One region of the Solibacillus sp. FSL W7-1324 genome, then DNA from elsewhere that is predicted to be linked to it. Evidence: predicted binding sites of a transcription regulator. Region 1 holds the regulator's gene; the other holds the start of a gene.

Region 1 (8,273 bases):
GCCGCTTCTACCGCTTCATCCGAAATTTTCACACGGTGATGTGCTTCATAGCGGTCACGTAAACCGTTAATAATCTGGATTGTTTCTTCAACAGTTGGCTCATCAACTTGGATTGGTTGGAAACGACGCTCTAATGCCGCGTCTTTTTCGATATACTTGCGGTACTCATCCAATGTTGTTGCACCGATACATTGCAGTTCGCCACGTGCCAATGATGGTTTTAAAATATTCGACGCATCAATTGCACCTTCCGCGCCACCTGCACCGATCAATGTATGAAGCTCATCGATGAATAGAATAATATTACCCGCCTGGCGAATTTCATCCATCACTTTTTTCAGACGGTCTTCAAATTCCCCACGATATTTCGTACCAGCTACAACTGTACCCATATCAAGCGTCATTACACGTTTATCGCGCAGTGTTTCCGGTACTTCATTATTGATGATTTGTTGTGCCAAGCCTTCTGCAATAGCCGTTTTACCTACACCTGGTTCCCCGATCAGTACCGGGTTGTTTTTTGTACGGCGTGACAGTACTTCAACAACACGTGTAATTTCTTTTGAGCGGCCGATAACCGGGTCAAGTGAACCTTCACGTGCTACTGCTGTTAAATCGCGGGCTAAACTATCAAGCGTTGGTGTATTTACTGTTTGTGTCATGCTTGAATTACCGCTATTGTTTGAGTCGTTATTGCCTAATAACAGTAACACTTGTTGGCGTGCTTTATTGATGCTTACACCAGTATTGGCCAATACGCGGGCAGCAACCCCTTCACCTTCACGAATTAAAGCTAATAAAATATGCTCTGTTCCAACATATGCATGCCCTAATTTACGCGATTCATCCAATGAAAGTTCGATTACCTTTTTAGCACGTGGTGTGTAATGTACGATAGGTCCTACATCTTCAGTTCCTTTTCCAACGAGTTCTTCAATGCCATTTTCAATCATTTGTGGGCTAATATTAATTGCTTCCAATGCTTTAGCGGCAATTCCGCCACCTTCACGAATTAAGCCAAGTAAAATATGTTCAGTTCCGATTTCTTTATGCTTAAGACGAATGGCCTCTTCTTGAGCAAGTTGTAATACCTTTTGAGCACGTTGTGTGAATCGATTAAACATCATAGAAAATCCTCTCCTTTTTCCCCATTGTTTGTAGCTTCATCTTGCTCGTTTAACTTTTCTTGCAACAGCTTCGCACGATACATGTCGCGCTCTGCCGGTTGTAACGTAGTACCAATATATTGCTGAATGAGTCCAGGTTGCATAATAAGCATGCACTCATTTAGTTTACGCTGGGAAATTGTTTCTAATAATCCTAAACTTACCCCAAGACGCACATTTGATAAACAGCTTGCGGCTTCTTCACTCGTTAAAATTTTTGCATACTTCAAAGTACCGAGTGAGCGGCTTAGGCGGTCTTCCAACACGGAAGGGGCACGCATCAGCAAATTTTTGCGGGCAAGTTCTTCTTTTTTGATTACTTGCTCGACAACATCCTGAAGCTCCTGCAAAATCATTTCTTCTGATTTACCTAAAGTAATCTGGTTTGATATTTGATAAATATTTCCTAAATTTTCACTGCCTTCTCCATATATACCCCGCACTACCATTCCTAATCTTGTCATCATCTGAATTAACGGATTCATCTGCTTCATCATTGTGAGTGCCGGTAAATGGAGCATGACAGAAGCTCGAAGTCCTGTTCCGACATTTGTTGGGCAACTTGTCAAATAACCATAGCGGTCTTCATATGCATACGTAATTGACTTACTTAAGAAGCGGTCAATATTACGAGCCTTATCAAATGCTTCTTTTAAGTTCATGCCTTGCATAAGACTCTGGATGCGAATATGATCCTCTTCATTTACTAATATGCTAATGGATTCATCTTTTGTTAAAAAAAATGATCCAATTTTTTTTCTTCGTGCCAAATTCGGGCTGATTAAATGTTTTTCCACTAATATTTGGCGCTGTAAAACCGGCATATCTTTTATTTGGAAATAGGAAAACTGATATGGATTGTTATCCGAAGATAATAATGACTGCATCATTTTTTCTTCAATCAGTTGTGCTTCCTGTTCTGTAAAACTAATCGGAAATCGAGTATTGGCAATATTACGAGCAAGCCGAATGCGCGTGCTAATGACGATATCTGAATCGCTTTCGTGCTGCATCCAGCTGGGACTGGCATTCGTTAAAAAATGCTCGATGTTCATGCGTTCCCCTCACCTTCCTGTTTTATTTTACTTTCCAATTCCCTTACCTCATCACGTATGGAAGCTGCATCTTCAAAACGCTCTTCCGCAATAGCTTGCTGCAGTGATGATCGGAGCTCTTGGATTTGTTGTTCTACTTTTTCTTTTGAAGGCCCTTCTTCCACATACCCTACATGCTGAGTACCTGCCTGAAGTCGTTCAAGTAGCTGTGGTAATTGCTCGCTAAATGTTTCGTAACATTGGCCGCATCCAAATTTACCTTGCTTTAAAAACTGCCGGTACGTAAACCCGCAGGAAGGGCAGGATTTTGGGCTGTTTGTATTCGTTGTCGTACTTTCTTTTTTTGCATTCACAGGTACAAAATTGAACCAATTTGAAATAAGCTGCTGAAGAGATGCTGGCTCTTCATTTACATCAAATTGAAATGGATGAAATTGAGTAGCACATACTTCACAGTAGTGACGTTCTACTTTTTGCCCATTGTGAACTTGAGTAACGGTAACATTGGCATGACGCTGTTTACAATGCTCACATATCATAATAATCCACCTCTACTTTTCAAAAGAAATCGTTTGTAGCATCGCATGCATAATACGTGCTCTTAGCTGATCACGCAGCGGTAAAGCTACCTGTAATGTGACCCGATCTAAAGCGGCTTTCATGATGCTTCCTTCTCGCTCTGTAATAATATCCTCTTCCAATAACCGGAAAATAATACGTTCAGCATTAGTCTGAGCAATGGCGTTACCTATTTGTGTTTCCATTTCGTCCAGTAAATTTTTCTTAGAGTGGATTGTTACACGCAAAATCCGAATATAACCGCCACCACCCCGCTTACTCTCTACATAGTAGCCATGCTCGGTCGTGAAACGTGTATTGATAACGTAATTGATTTGAGAAGGAGCGCAGGCAAATTGCTTAGCTAATTCGTTACGCTTTATTTCAATAAGTCCCTGTCCCTCTAATTCAATAACTTCCTTCAAATACCCTTCAATTATGTCAGATATATTCCTCATGCTGTCTCTCACCTCTCATCAACTGACTTTGACTATCTTTGACTTAAATATACAACATTTATTTTTTGTAATGCAACTAATCACTCTTGTTTTAGGTTTCCCTATTTTTACATTAATAAATCCCTATTTATGTAAAAAAAGCGATAAGGTGTTTTTAAACAAACCTTACCGCTTTTATGAACTTTGCCAGAATGAGGATAAATTATACCCAGCGTCCGACAATTGGATAATTCCAGTGCTGATCAGATAATGCTTTTACAATACCGATAATCGGTGCAATCCAGAAGATGACCAAAAATACTAACAGGAATGGTAAACCAATTAAAACTACAGAAAGAACTCCTGCAATCGCTATTAAAATTCCGAATACAATCTGGAAAAGCAATGCCTGGATTGCTGTACGTTTTACTTCATCTTCAGAACTTATTAAGAAAAACAGAATCGGTACTAGGAATGGTGCAAAGAATGCACTGGCATGTATGATGATTTTCGACCATTTAGATTCCATTTGATATCAACCTCACTTTAGTTTATTAGCTTATTTACGGATAATATTCATAAAAGTTTCATAGAGAGGACAAAAATCCCGAATTTTATTTCGAGATTTTTAAATAACGTCGATATTTAATCAGTATGGGCCTCTATCCTTCGGGTTGTCGCCTTCCTGAGGAAATAAAAAGTAGGAAATAACCGCGGTTAGGATTGTTGCTCCGATAACTATTAATATGCGGTCACGACTGCCTACTTCTGCGTAATTATTAACGAGCATAATATACGATGCAATCGCCACCCCTAGGGACAAAGGTAAAACAAATTTCAAACGCCCTTTATGAAACTTCATCTTTACAACGCCTTTCACTATTTACTGCATCTATTTTAATAGTTATTATCTTACCTTAAATACAAATTACTGTAAATTTTAATTCTTTATAGAAATATTACTGATACTAACCGATATAAACAGTAAAATAGTATTATTTAATAAATACACGAAACGAGGAAGAACATGGGTATTCTGTTTTCAAGAGCAACAAAAGTTTCAAACAAGCCATTTTTTGATATAGCTGAGTACAGTCAGCAAGTAAATTTGGATGTTTCAAACTATCCTAACTTACATAAACAGCTTCAATTACTAAAATTAACGAAAGAGGATTTAGCCGTGATTAAACAGCTGGAGCCTTTTGCACAACAGGTAGTTCCGGTTATGGTGGAAAAGTTTTACGGTGCAATCAGCTTAAGTCCTGAACTCGTAGATATTATAGGAAGCTCAGCTCGAATGGAGCGACTTAAAGGTACTTTAACAAAGCATTTAGAAGCGATGTTCAACTGTAATATCGATTCTAAATACATAGAGGAACGACAAACGATTGCGCATGTCCATGTCAAAATCGGATTGCAATCAAAGTGGTATATTGCATCATTCCAATCGCTAATGACAACGTTTATCGACTTTATCAGTAAAATTGAAATGTCGAATGGAGAAATGGCTAAAGCTATAGATGCCTTTTCAAAGCTGATCAACCTCGAGCAGCAGCTTGTAATTGAAGCCTATGAAAAAGAAGAACAGCGCATTCGTACTGAAAGTTTGGAAATGAAATCCCGAATTGTTGAGCGAATTCAACAAACAGCACAAGAATTAACGCATATTAGTGATCAGACAAATGCCTCGTTACAGGAAATCGCGAGTCAATCTGAAGAAATTGCTTCGAATACAACTCAAGGCTTAAATTTAGTTGCGGAAACGGAAAATAAATCAACGACAGGTACTACCTATTTAATTAACCAAACAGCTATTATGACAAACATTTTAGATCGTGTGGATACACTTGAATCATCAATGGTTAAACTGCGTCAATCATCTAAAAAAATTGCCGAGATTGTTGGATTAGTAACGGGAATTGCCGATCAGACAAACTTGCTTGCATTAAATGCATCTATTGAAGCAGCACGTGCAGGTGAACACGGAAAAGGATTTGCCGTAGTAGCTGATGAAGTTCGAAAGCTTGCTGAGGAAACTAAAAATGCGGTACAGAACGTTTCCCATTTAATTAAAGAAACGGAACTGAGTATTTCACAAATGTCCGATTCTGTATCAAGTGTTGATGAACAAGTAAAAATGAGCGTGGATACACAAAAAAACTTGGCGGATTCCTTTACATCCATTACAGAAGCCGTACATGGCATTAAAACGCAATATGAAAATACAAATGAAGACATTCATGCCATTTCGTCTGTTATTACCGGTTTAACACATACGACAAACAATGTATTAACTTCATCGGATTCATTGCTCCATATTGTTCAGGAGCTGCATGATTAATTTTATTTAAATACTAAAGGGATACCAAATGTTAATTTGCATTTGGTATCCCTTTTATTATGCACGGCGTTTTTTTGATAATGCTCGCTTTTGTTTTCGATGTTCCTGACGAATCGGACCTGTTTCAAATAAATGGCGTTCGAAATCTGTCTCCGGTTCAACACCCGGTACTTCTTTCGGCTTGCCGTTTTCGTCAATCGCAACCATCGTTACGAAGGATTCCGTCGTTAATTTCTTTGCACCTGTTTTAATATTTCTTGATACAACCCGTACATACACTTCCATTGAAGTACGGCCTGTCCCGGAAACAACAGCTTCCAACTCAATCATATCACCTGCATAGGCAGAGGATACGAAATCGACTGAGTCAAAAGAAGCAGTAACGACTTCGCCTTGGCAATGTTTCATCGCTGCAATCGCTGCAATTTCATCAATATATGCTAACACTTTTCCTCCGAATATCGACTGATGATGATTTGTATCAGGAGGTAGTACTAATCGTGTCTGGATAGATTTTGAAAAGCTCATCGGCAGAGTATTTTTCATAACCTTCCTCCTTTCTGAACTACACTCCATGTTACTATTCAGAAGATGGAAGTGCTAGTCCAAACTATTCATAATTCAACTTCATTGTAATAAATTTTAAATCGGTCATTTCTTCCACAGCATACTTAATGCCTTCTTTACCGTAACCGCTCATTTTGACGCCTCCATACGGCATATTATCTGTACGGAATGTCGGAATATCATTAATGATGACTGCACCTGCTTCAATCTCTTCGGCAGCTTTCATCGCATCGGTTAACACATTTGTGTAGATCCCTGCATTTAGTGCAAGTTCTGATCCGTTGACAAGGGCAATTGCTTCGTCCAATGTCTCATAAGGTACAATGGATACAATCGGTGCAAACGTCTCTTCACAAACAATTTTCATATCAGGCTTCACATTCGTCATGACAGTTGGCGAGCATGTGCGCTCTGTAAATTCAGCTCCTGCTGCAACGGTTGCCCCATGCTGTTTCGCCTCTTCAATCCAGTTTTTTATACGGCTAACCTCATCAGGATGGATCATTGCACTTACATCCGTTTTTTCATCATGCGGATCTCCGACAACGAGTTTCTTTGTCTCTTCAACAAATAATTTTGTGAACTTCTCATAAATCGAACTATGAACATAAATGCGTTGCAATGAAATACATACTTGTCCGGCAAACCCAAATGCTCCGCCTACACCGCGCTTCATAATTTTTTCAAGCGGTGTTGAAGGTTCTACGATGAGCGCCGCATTTGAACCAAGCTCCAGTGTAATTTTTCGGAGGCCGACTTTTTCTTTAATTTTCAGTCCGACCGCACCACTACCTGTAAATGTCACTTTTTTTACAAGTGGATGTGTTACAAGTGTTTCGCTCAATTCGCCGCCGCTGCCTGTCACAATTTGCAATGCGCCATCCGGTAAACCTGCTTCTTTGAAAATTTCAGCCATTACAAGAGAACTTAACGGCGTTTGAGAGGCAGGCTTTAATACAACTGTATTCCCTACAGCAAAGGCTGGACCTAATTTATGAGCTACAAGATTAAAAGGAAAATTAAACGGTGTAATTGCAGATACTACACCTAATGGAACCCGTTTTGTATAACCGATTCTGTCTTTAACGCCAGGTGCTGCATCCATCGGAATCGTTTCGCCCGTACTTTGTTTTGCCGCTTCGGCAGCGAACTGATATGTTGCAATCGTACGGTCCAATTCGGCAATACCTGCTGAAATCGGTTTAGCCGCTTCATCCGCCAATATTTTTGCAAGTTCCTTTTTACGTTCACGCATGATCGTTACAACTTTATATAGAATTTCCGCACGTTCATAAGCAGTCGTTTTTTTGAATGACTGGAATGTTTGATGGGCACCTTCAATCGCACGCTCCACATCCGCTGTTGTAGCTTTTGCCACATTTGCAAGCACTTCTCCCGTGTAAGGTGTTTTTAACTCTGTTGTTTCTTTTGTACTTTCCCATTTGCCATTAATCCATAATTTAGTCTGTTTCATTTAAATCACTCCTCACTATTGTTTACCCAATTTAAAAAATTATATCGAGAATATCGATTGCCAATAGAAATGGCAAATCGCCTATATAATCGCTCATTGTAAGAGCCTGCATAAATAATAAACTATCGTTGAAATTAGATAATGTATCGTTTTCAATCAAATTTTTCAGCACAAATTGTACAGCGACCATTAAAGCATACGGTTGCATCCCCATAAACATCGAAAGTTTGGCGAGCATCTTTTCCATTTCTACAATTTCATCGACAACTTCTGATGTAGCGCCTGCTACAGCAAGCAACGCTATATACGGATAAAATCTTTTCTTCACTTTCACGCCACTATTTATAAATGACTGCCTCATCGCAACTACATATTCAGTCAATACAGGCTGAAATTCTTCATCATACAATGACAATAGCTGAGCCATTGCCTGCAGGGCATCACCGTTTTTAAATCCTTCGCTGTGCAATGCATCATAGTATTTCCGCATTGTTTCGGCAAGATTAACTGGATTACTTTGCTTCTTTGTCAGTAAAACCGCGTAGGGGATATCATCTTTTCCCGTCAGGAAGTAATGATGCTTTTTCATCTCGTCATGTAAAATTTTCGCTCTTTTCGCATGTGCTTCGTCCGTTAAAAAAAGGGATGCAATGTGTAGATAGCCGCTGCTTTTAA
Region 2 (8,273 bases), 590 kb from region 1:
TCTTGAACATTATAAAACCCCCTCTATTTTTGTTAAGATTATACATTTTTTAGTAGAGCCACACAATACGGAATTCTAAATCTTCTGATAGTTTACGTTATAAAAATCCACCAAGGAGTCGCCTCCCCAGCATTCCAACCATCTGTGCTCTCTACTAAATAAAAAAACTACCCTCTACTATTCATCATAATAGAAGATAGTCCCCACTGCTTTTATAGAACTTTTCCTAAAAAGGCTTTTGTACGTTCGTTTTGCGGGTTGCCGAATACTTCATCCGGATGCCCTTGCTCTACGATATAGCCGCCATCCATGAACAGTACACGGTCACCGACTTCACGTGCGAAGCCCATTTCATGCGTTACGACAACCATTGTCATCCCTTCTTTTGCAAGATTCTTCATTACTTCCAGAACCTCTTTCACCATTTCCGGGTCAAGGGCTGACGTTGGCTCGTCAAACAGCATCACTTTCGGCTTCATCGCCAGCGCACGGGCAATCGCTACACGCTGCTGCTGACCGCCTGATAACTGCTGCGGATAGTTATATGCCTTTTCACGCAAACCGACCTTGTCCAATAGCTCCAGTGCCAGTTTTTCGGCATCCGCCTTGTTCAGCTGGCGAATTTGCATTGGCGCCATCGTAATATTATCGATGACCGACATATGCGGGAATAGGTTGAACTGCTGGAACACCATTCCTACTTCTGTACGGATCTCGTTAATATTTGTTTTCGGATCATTTATTTTAGTACCTTCTATATAGATTGCCCCATCCGTTACTTCTTCCAGCAAATTCATGCAGCGAAGAAACGTTGATTTCCCGGAACCAGATGGCCCGATGACACAAACTACCTCTTTTTCATGTACTTCATAATCGATCCCTTTTAACACTTCGAGCTTGCCAAAATGCTTGTGTAAGTTTTCTACTTTAATCATTTACGCGCGCTCCTTTTTCTTACGTGGGTTGTAATTGATATCCACTCGTCTTTCGATAAATGCAATGAGCTTCGTTACAGCATACGTCAATACAAGGTATAGGAACGCCGCGAATAAATACGGCTCCCAGAAACGCTGATACGTTCCGGCTACTACTTTACTTACGTATAAAATTTCGGCTCCGGCGATTACCGTTACAAGTGAAGAATCTTTTAACAGTGCGATAAATTCATTTCCTAAAGGCGGAATCATTCGACGGAACGCCTGCGGTAAAATAACTTTGCGCATCGCCTGGCTTTGCGTTAATCCTAAAGACCTTGCAGCTTCCATTTGCCCTTTGTCGATCGACTGGATCCCTGCACGGAAAATTTCTGCATTATATGCAGCACTGTTTAAAATCAGTCCGACAATACCCGATACCCACCAACCTTGTGATGTTCCGAAAATAGTCGGAATAACCGCTAAGTGAATTAATAATAATTGTACGAGCATTGGCGTACCACGGAATACGTCGACATAGATTTTAGCCGGCCAGTAAATCCACTTTTTTGTTGAAACTTGGCCTAATCCTAAAACTAGACCGAATATGATCCCACCAATATAACCACATGCTGTTAAAACAATAGTCGCCCAAAGTCCTTTTGCATATAGTTCACGGTAGTTCCAGATTATATCCCAACGGAAAAAATCAAAAAAATCCATCTGAAACCCTCCAATAAATTAAAATGTAGCTTATTCGATTTCTGTACCTGTAATTTCAGCTAGCTTGCCATTGTCTTTAATTTTTTGAAGACCTTCATTTAAAATGTCCAATAGCTCTTTGTTGCCCTTTTTCACCATAAAGCCGAAGTAATCTTTTTCGAATGAATTATCTTCCACTGCTTTTAAGCCTGAATCAGGATTGTTTTCAAGGTAATCTAAAATTACTGCATTATCACCGATTGCGGCATCTGCTGCACCTGTCAGTACTTCTGTTAAAGCAACAGAGAAGTTTTCATAAGCTAAAATCTTCGAGCTTGCAACACCTTGAAGTTCCTGAGCTGCGATATGACCTGTCGTATTGATTTGCACCGCGATTTTTTTGTCTTTAATATCTTCTAACGATGCCACTGTCGAACCTTCTTTTGTCACGATCAATAACGTCGCTTCATAATAAGGATCTGTAAAGTCATAAGTTTGTTTACGCTCATCTGTAATTGTAATCGCTGCTGCACCCATATCCACTTCACCATTTGTTACTTGGCTCATCATTGAGTCCCAGCCTACATTTTTCACTTTTGTCTCGATGCCCATCTCTTCGCCGATCGCTGCTAAAATCTCTGAATCTAATCCAACAACATTGCCTTTATCATCTAAGTATTCGAATGGTGCATATGTAGCTTCCGTACCTGCAACAATTTTCTTATATTCTTTATCACCTGTTGATGAAGATTCGTCTGCTCCACACGCTGTTAAAATCATCGAAGCTGCTGCTAAAGGTGCTGCCCATTTAAATAGTTTTCTAGTACTCATTATGAATATCCTCCTGGATGTAATAGTTTTTTTAATAACATGTTCAATTATATTAATTCCACAATTAATATACAACATTTAATTTTTAAAAAATTGATTATTATTGCAGTATGATGAATTAATATAACAAAATTGACGGTTTATTTGCATATAATTTAATATTTATTCACTCATTTACTATTCCATTATTGTATCCCCCTTCTAAAATGCCTCACTTTCCATTACATATATTCCCTGTTTTTTATAATATATGTTAATTCTATAAAGAATTTTTACTAAAACAAAAAAAGACCGCACAAGAGGAGCTCCTCTCATACAGTCTTGAAATTATTATTTAGTTAGAGAACGAATGAAGGATAAAAAGAACCGGTACAGTGATTCCTTCTATCCTACTAAAACTTCATTCTCTATTGCAAAAAAACCTCAGATGTTTTTTTACAATTGATATTGAAACGTATATTAAAACAGTAAAATGGTGCCCCCTAAAGGACATGATAGTATGGTCTATCTAACTAGTTTTGTAAAAACACAACATTTAATAATGTACTAATTTTCTACATATAATTCAAGTAGGAAATGTATTTTTTTATAAAGAAATTTTGTTTTTTTAAGTGAAGAGCGTTTAAATTAGTTCGGTTTCGGAAACTTATAGTGTAGCGTCAAAAATAAACTGTAGAAAAATGGAAGAGAAAGATTATTTTTACTTCATGCTGATCAATAATCTTTAAAAAAGAAAGCGCCCTCGGAGGGAATCGAACCCCCAGCCTCAGAACCGGAATCTGAAGTGTTATCCATTACACCACGAGGACATATAAATAAGTATATGAGCAACTTTTTTCATTATACAGATGGAACCCCTTATTTTCAACTGTAAAAATCAGAGTTTATATTTGACCATAACTGACTAATACGTGTATGATAGGTTTACAGCTGAAATATTTGTCAATTTCAGCAATAGTAATCGAATATAAGCTTTAACAAAGGGAGGATTTTTCAATGAACTTAATTCCTACAGTTATTGAACAAACAAACCGCGGCGAACGTGCATATGACATCTATTCACGTTTACTTAAAGACCGCATCATTTTATTAGGTAGTGGGATTGACGATAATGTTGCAAACTCTATCGTAGCACAGCTATTATTTTTAGAAGCTGAAGATCCAGATAAAGATATCTACCTGTACATCAACTCACCAGGTGGCTCGATCACTTCTGGTATGGCGATCTACGATACGATGAACTTCATCAAACCTGATGTTTCAACAATCTGTATCGGTATGGCTGCTTCAATGGGTGCATTCCTGCTTTCTGCTGGTGCAAAAGGCAAGCGTGTTGCATTACCAAACGCTGAAGTAATGATTCACCAACCACTTGGCGGAGCACAAGGTCAAGCAACAGAAATCGAAATCGCTGCGAAACGTATTTTACACTTACGTGAAAAATTAAACCGCATCATGGCTGAAAACAGTGGCCAAGATTACGAAACGTTAGCACGCGACACAGATCGTGACAACTTCATGTCTGCAGAGCAAGCATTAGAGTACGGTCTAATCGATAAAATTTATGAGCGTAACCAATTAAAATAATCGATTCATTCAAGCATACAAGATTCGTCTTGTATGCTTTTTTGTGTTCAAAAAAATAAGCACAGCCGTTCATGTACTGAACAGCTGTGCTTTTGTCTTGCAAATAAAATTCATTATCGCATTTTATTTATTGCTTTAATAAATAGGATTGTCCACGTCCAGAGTAAAACGCCAACTCCTTGCACCATTTCGGTCCCTCATGCAAAAGTGGTGGAACGTTTACTTTTGCATCGGGCCCTCCAATGGTTAGAAGAGTTGAACGGGCGCTTTATCCTTTTGCTTTAATCCGCTTTTTCAATTAGAAGTTGTAGTGCGTCGATTGCTTTTTCTTCGTCATGGCCGTCTGCCCATAATGTAACAACTGTGCCTTTAGCAACAGCCAGGCTCATAATGCCCATGATCGACTTTGCATTTACTTTTTTCGTATCCTTTTGTAAAAAGACGTCTGCTTTATAACGATTCGCCTCTTGAACGAACAAAGCGGCCTGTCTTGCTTGTAAGCCCGATTTTAACTTTACTTCTACTTGTTTTTCAATCATGTTGAAATTCTCCCTTTCACAACCGTTCATCGCTTTAAGTTTATCTTAACGAAATTGTCCGAAAAGAACAACAATTGGAAACATCTTTTATGAAATCGTTACCAATTTTTTCTTTTACGCTTTGATGTACTTGCTCCGTTTTTGTGAGTTTAAATACTTTCTCCACGACGGAGCGCATCCGCGATTTCATCGATTTTGCGCAGACGATGATTGACGCCTGATTTACTGACAACGCCAGTTGAAACCATTTCACCGAGCTCTTTTAACGTCACGTCCTGATATTCCACACGAAGGCGTGCAATTTCACGCAGTTTTTCCGGCAGCTGATCAAGACCTACCGCATTATCAATATAGCGGATATTTTCCACTTGCCTCAACGCCGCGCCTATTGTTTTGTTTAAGTTGGCTGTTTCACAGTTTACGATACGGTTTACACTGTTACGCATATCTCTAATGATCCGCACATCCTCAAACTTTAGCATTGCCTGTACAGCACCGACTAAATTCATAAAATCCGAAATTTTTTCGGCTTCTTTTAAATACGTGACAAAACCTTTTTTACGTTCGATTGTCTTCGCATTTAAGTCGTACCGGTTCATCAGCTCAGCCAACGCTTCCCCGTGCTCCTTATATAAAGAATAAATCTCCAAATGGTAGGAAGAGGTTTCCGGATTGTTCACCGAGCCTCCTGCCAAAAAGGCACCACGTAAATAAGCACGGCGTTCATTCTCTTTCGGTATGATAGATTTCGCGATCGTATGATTAAACTCAAATGAATTTGAGACAATTTCTAAATCCGCAAGAATTTCACGTGCGCCTTCCCGAACACGGCATATATACACATTATTCTTTTTAAGACGCATCTTTTTCCGCACAAGCAACTCGACATTATATGGATAAAGCTTCTTTACAATTGTATAAAGCCGACGTGCGATTGCCGCATTTTCTGTTTGTACGTCCAAGCTTATTTGGCGATTCGCAAAACTTAACGAACCGTTCATCCGTATCAGGGCAGATACTTCTGCCTTTAAACTGCTATCACCCGCTTCTACCTGCGTCAGTTCTTTCTTTGTTTCAGATGCAAATGACATGGATTCGCTCCCCCTTTCCCAGCAACCTATGTAGTGTTTCTTTCATACTACTATTCTTGCGTTGTTTGTTTTTTCTGTAATGTATATTCACAAAGCCATTCCGCTAGATTTACCGCATCATGACGTACTGTTCCATTTTCAATAAGGGCGATCTCTTTTGGAATAATAGTGATGCCCATTTCTTGCAATCTTTCTATATCAAACTTTACAGGTTCGGCATTTTCTTCACGGTAATTTTCGTAAATCGAAGGAGGCAGCTCCTTTTCATTGATTAGTACCGATTGGATAAACGCTTCGCCAACATGTTCATGGATTGCTTCAATATGTTTTGACGCAGTAAAGTTTCTCGTTTCACCTTGCTGTGTCATTAAATTCGCAATGTAAATCTTTTCACCCTTTGCACGAACAACTGCCTGCCCGATTCCTTTCACTAATAGATTCGGAATGATGCTCGTATAAAGGCTGCCAGGTCCAATCAAAATAAAATCTGCCCGTTCAATCGCATGAACTGCAGCAGGTAAAGGTTTGAGATTACTCGGCTCCAAGTATACCCGTTTAATCGGTGCCTGGCCTGAAGGAATTTTCGACTCGCCTATCACATCTGACCCATCCGCCAATTCGGCATGTAACGTAACCTTTTTATTCGCTGCTGGAATGACCTTTCCGTGCACGTTCAGTACTTTGCTCATTTCAGCAATCGCATGGTTAAAATCACCTGTAATTTCCGTCAAAGCCGTCAACATTAAGTTCCCGAGCGAATGACCGCCTAAATCGTTTGATTGGGAAAAGCGGTATTGAAACATTTGCTCGACTAACGGCTCTACGTCAGAAAGTGCGGCAATTACATTTCGCACATCTCCTGGCGGCGGGATATCATAGTCATCCCGCAAACGGCCAGAAGAGCCACCGTCATCAGCAACCGTAACGATAGCCGTTATATCAAAAGGATGCTGCTTCAAACCGCGTAAAATTGTAGAAAGGCCTGTCCCCCCGCCAATTACGACGATTCTTGTTCTCTTTTTTTTCATTTCATTAATCCTTCCTATGATTAATATCTCTATGTGTAACGATGACTTGATCATTTTTTGCCAATAGCTTCCCGAAGTATTCAGCAAGTGTAACGGAGCGATGTTGACCGCCCGTACAGCCGAAAGCGATGACAAGCTGTGATTTGCCTTCATTACGGTAATGGGGAATCATGAAAGTGAACAGGTCAGTCAGTTTGGCAATTAACTGTTGTGTTTCTTCCGTTGCCAATACGTAAGAGGAAACTTCTGTTTGTAGCCCTGTTTTATGTCTTAGCTCTTCAACATAGTAAGGATTTTTTAAAAAACGAACATCGAATACTAAATCAGCATCAATCGGCAGCCCATGCTTAAATCCAAATGACATAATGTTTAGTGAAAACGTAGGACTGCTCATATTGCTGAACTCCTGGGCGATACGTTCACGTAATTCACGTGGCTTTAACTTGGAAGTATTGACGATTGATTTGGCGCGCCCTTTTACTTCAGAGAGCAATTCGCGCTCCAGCTGAATCCCTTCCAGCGGTAATCCCTGAGGTGCAAGCGGATGTGATCGGCGTGATTCTTTATAGCGGCGAACTAATGTGGCATCATCGGATTCCAAAAATAAAATACGGAGTAAAATATCTTCTTCATCCAGTAGTGCGTCGAGCGATTCGATCAATGAGCCAAAAAATTCTCTCCCACGTAAATCCATCACAACTGCCATACGTGAAATCTTTTTTTCGGAACCCTTCATTAGCGTTAAAAAAGTAGTTAAAAGCTCCGGAGGTAAATTATCTACACAGTAATAACCTAAATCCTCAAAACTTTGAACGGCTACCGTTTTGCCCGCCCCTGACATTCCTGTAATAATTACTAACTCATGTGTATAGCTCGAACTTGCCACTTATTTCATCTCCTCTAGTTTTGTTCCGTCGAGTTTTGGATTTTTTCGCTAATCAGCTCAAAATCCTCTGTATATTCAAATGTACCATATTGCGTACCTTTATTTAACGCTGCAAATAATAAATTCGTACGGTCACCTGCTGCCATCGGAAGATCCTTTAAACGATCAATTTCATACCAGTTTAAAATGCCTTCCCGTGTTTCGACAAATGGTGTTCCTTCAACATCTGTTGCAATAAATGTGTACAGCATCCACTCATCGACGACCGTATCACCATTTTTGATAACCATTGTGTATACGCCTTTTAAATGAACGTCTTTTGGTGTTAAATTCGTCTCTTCCTGAAATTCGCGTATAGCCGAGTCATAGATGGACTCTCCTGGCTCCATTTTTCCACCTGGTGCCACAAACCAGCCTCTTCTCGGCTTTTGCAGCAATAATACTTGACCATCTTTAATAGCGAGTAAATTTGTAATACGTTGCATACACAACACCTCAACTTTTTCATTTAATGGATAAGTGAATATATAATATTTCACGAATTCCACATAAGTAAAGACACAATTTCGCTATACGTGAAGCGAATTGTGTTTTTCTAAAGCTTATTTCTATTATACCTTGTCCTATGCATTCAGTAAAAGCAAGCGTTTCATTTATAATGCCAGCATTTATGCAGGAAAGCCATAAAAAAAGAG

What was found. The regulator CtsR, encoded in region 1, represses protease genes until heat stress. The targets are predictions, from matches to a motif close to ATGGTCAATAAAGGTCAAACA.
Region 2: the regulator CtsR is predicted to act here: its motif matches at 3,335-3,355, upstream of clpP (ATP-dependent Clp endopeptidase proteolytic subunit ClpP).

What each region holds. Positions count from the first base shown of each region.
Region 1 is NZ_JBBOYH010000001.1:3,597,652-3,605,924, forward strand. It holds gene MKY71_RS18010 (ATP-dependent Clp protease ATP-binding subunit) at 1-1,127, opposite strand, end outside; gene MKY71_RS18015 (protein arginine kinase) at 1,124-2,221, opposite strand; gene MKY71_RS18020 (UvrB/UvrC motif-containing protein) at 2,218-2,760, opposite strand; gene MKY71_RS18025 (CtsR family transcriptional regulator) at 2,773-3,237, opposite strand; gene MKY71_RS18030 (DUF4870 domain-containing protein) at 3,440-3,745, opposite strand; gene MKY71_RS18035 (acyltransferase) at 3,866-4,078, opposite strand; gene MKY71_RS18040 (globin-coupled sensor protein) at 4,244-5,557, shown strand; gene MKY71_RS18045 (acyl-CoA thioesterase) at 5,615-6,103, opposite strand; gene MKY71_RS18050 (aldehyde dehydrogenase family protein) at 6,168-7,598, opposite strand; gene MKY71_RS18055 (DUF4003 family protein) at 7,630-8,273, opposite strand, start outside.
Region 2 is NZ_JBBOYH010000001.1:3,011,632-3,019,904, forward strand. It holds gene MKY71_RS15030 (basic amino acid ABC transporter substrate-binding protein) at 1-10, opposite strand, end outside; gene MKY71_RS15035 (amino acid ABC transporter ATP-binding protein) at 213-935, opposite strand; gene MKY71_RS15040 (amino acid ABC transporter permease) at 936-1,637, opposite strand; gene MKY71_RS15045 (basic amino acid ABC transporter substrate-binding protein) at 1,668-2,447, opposite strand; tRNA gene MKY71_RS15050 (tRNA-Arg) at 3,185-3,256, opposite strand; gene clpP (ATP-dependent Clp endopeptidase proteolytic subunit ClpP) at 3,444-4,034, shown strand; gene MKY71_RS15060 (HPr family phosphocarrier protein) at 4,316-4,573, opposite strand; gene whiA (DNA-binding protein WhiA) at 4,723-5,664, opposite strand; gene MKY71_RS15070 (gluconeogenesis factor YvcK family protein) at 5,715-6,692, opposite strand; gene rapZ (RNase adapter RapZ) at 6,697-7,578, opposite strand; gene MKY71_RS15080 (8-oxo-dGTP diphosphatase) at 7,593-8,063, opposite strand.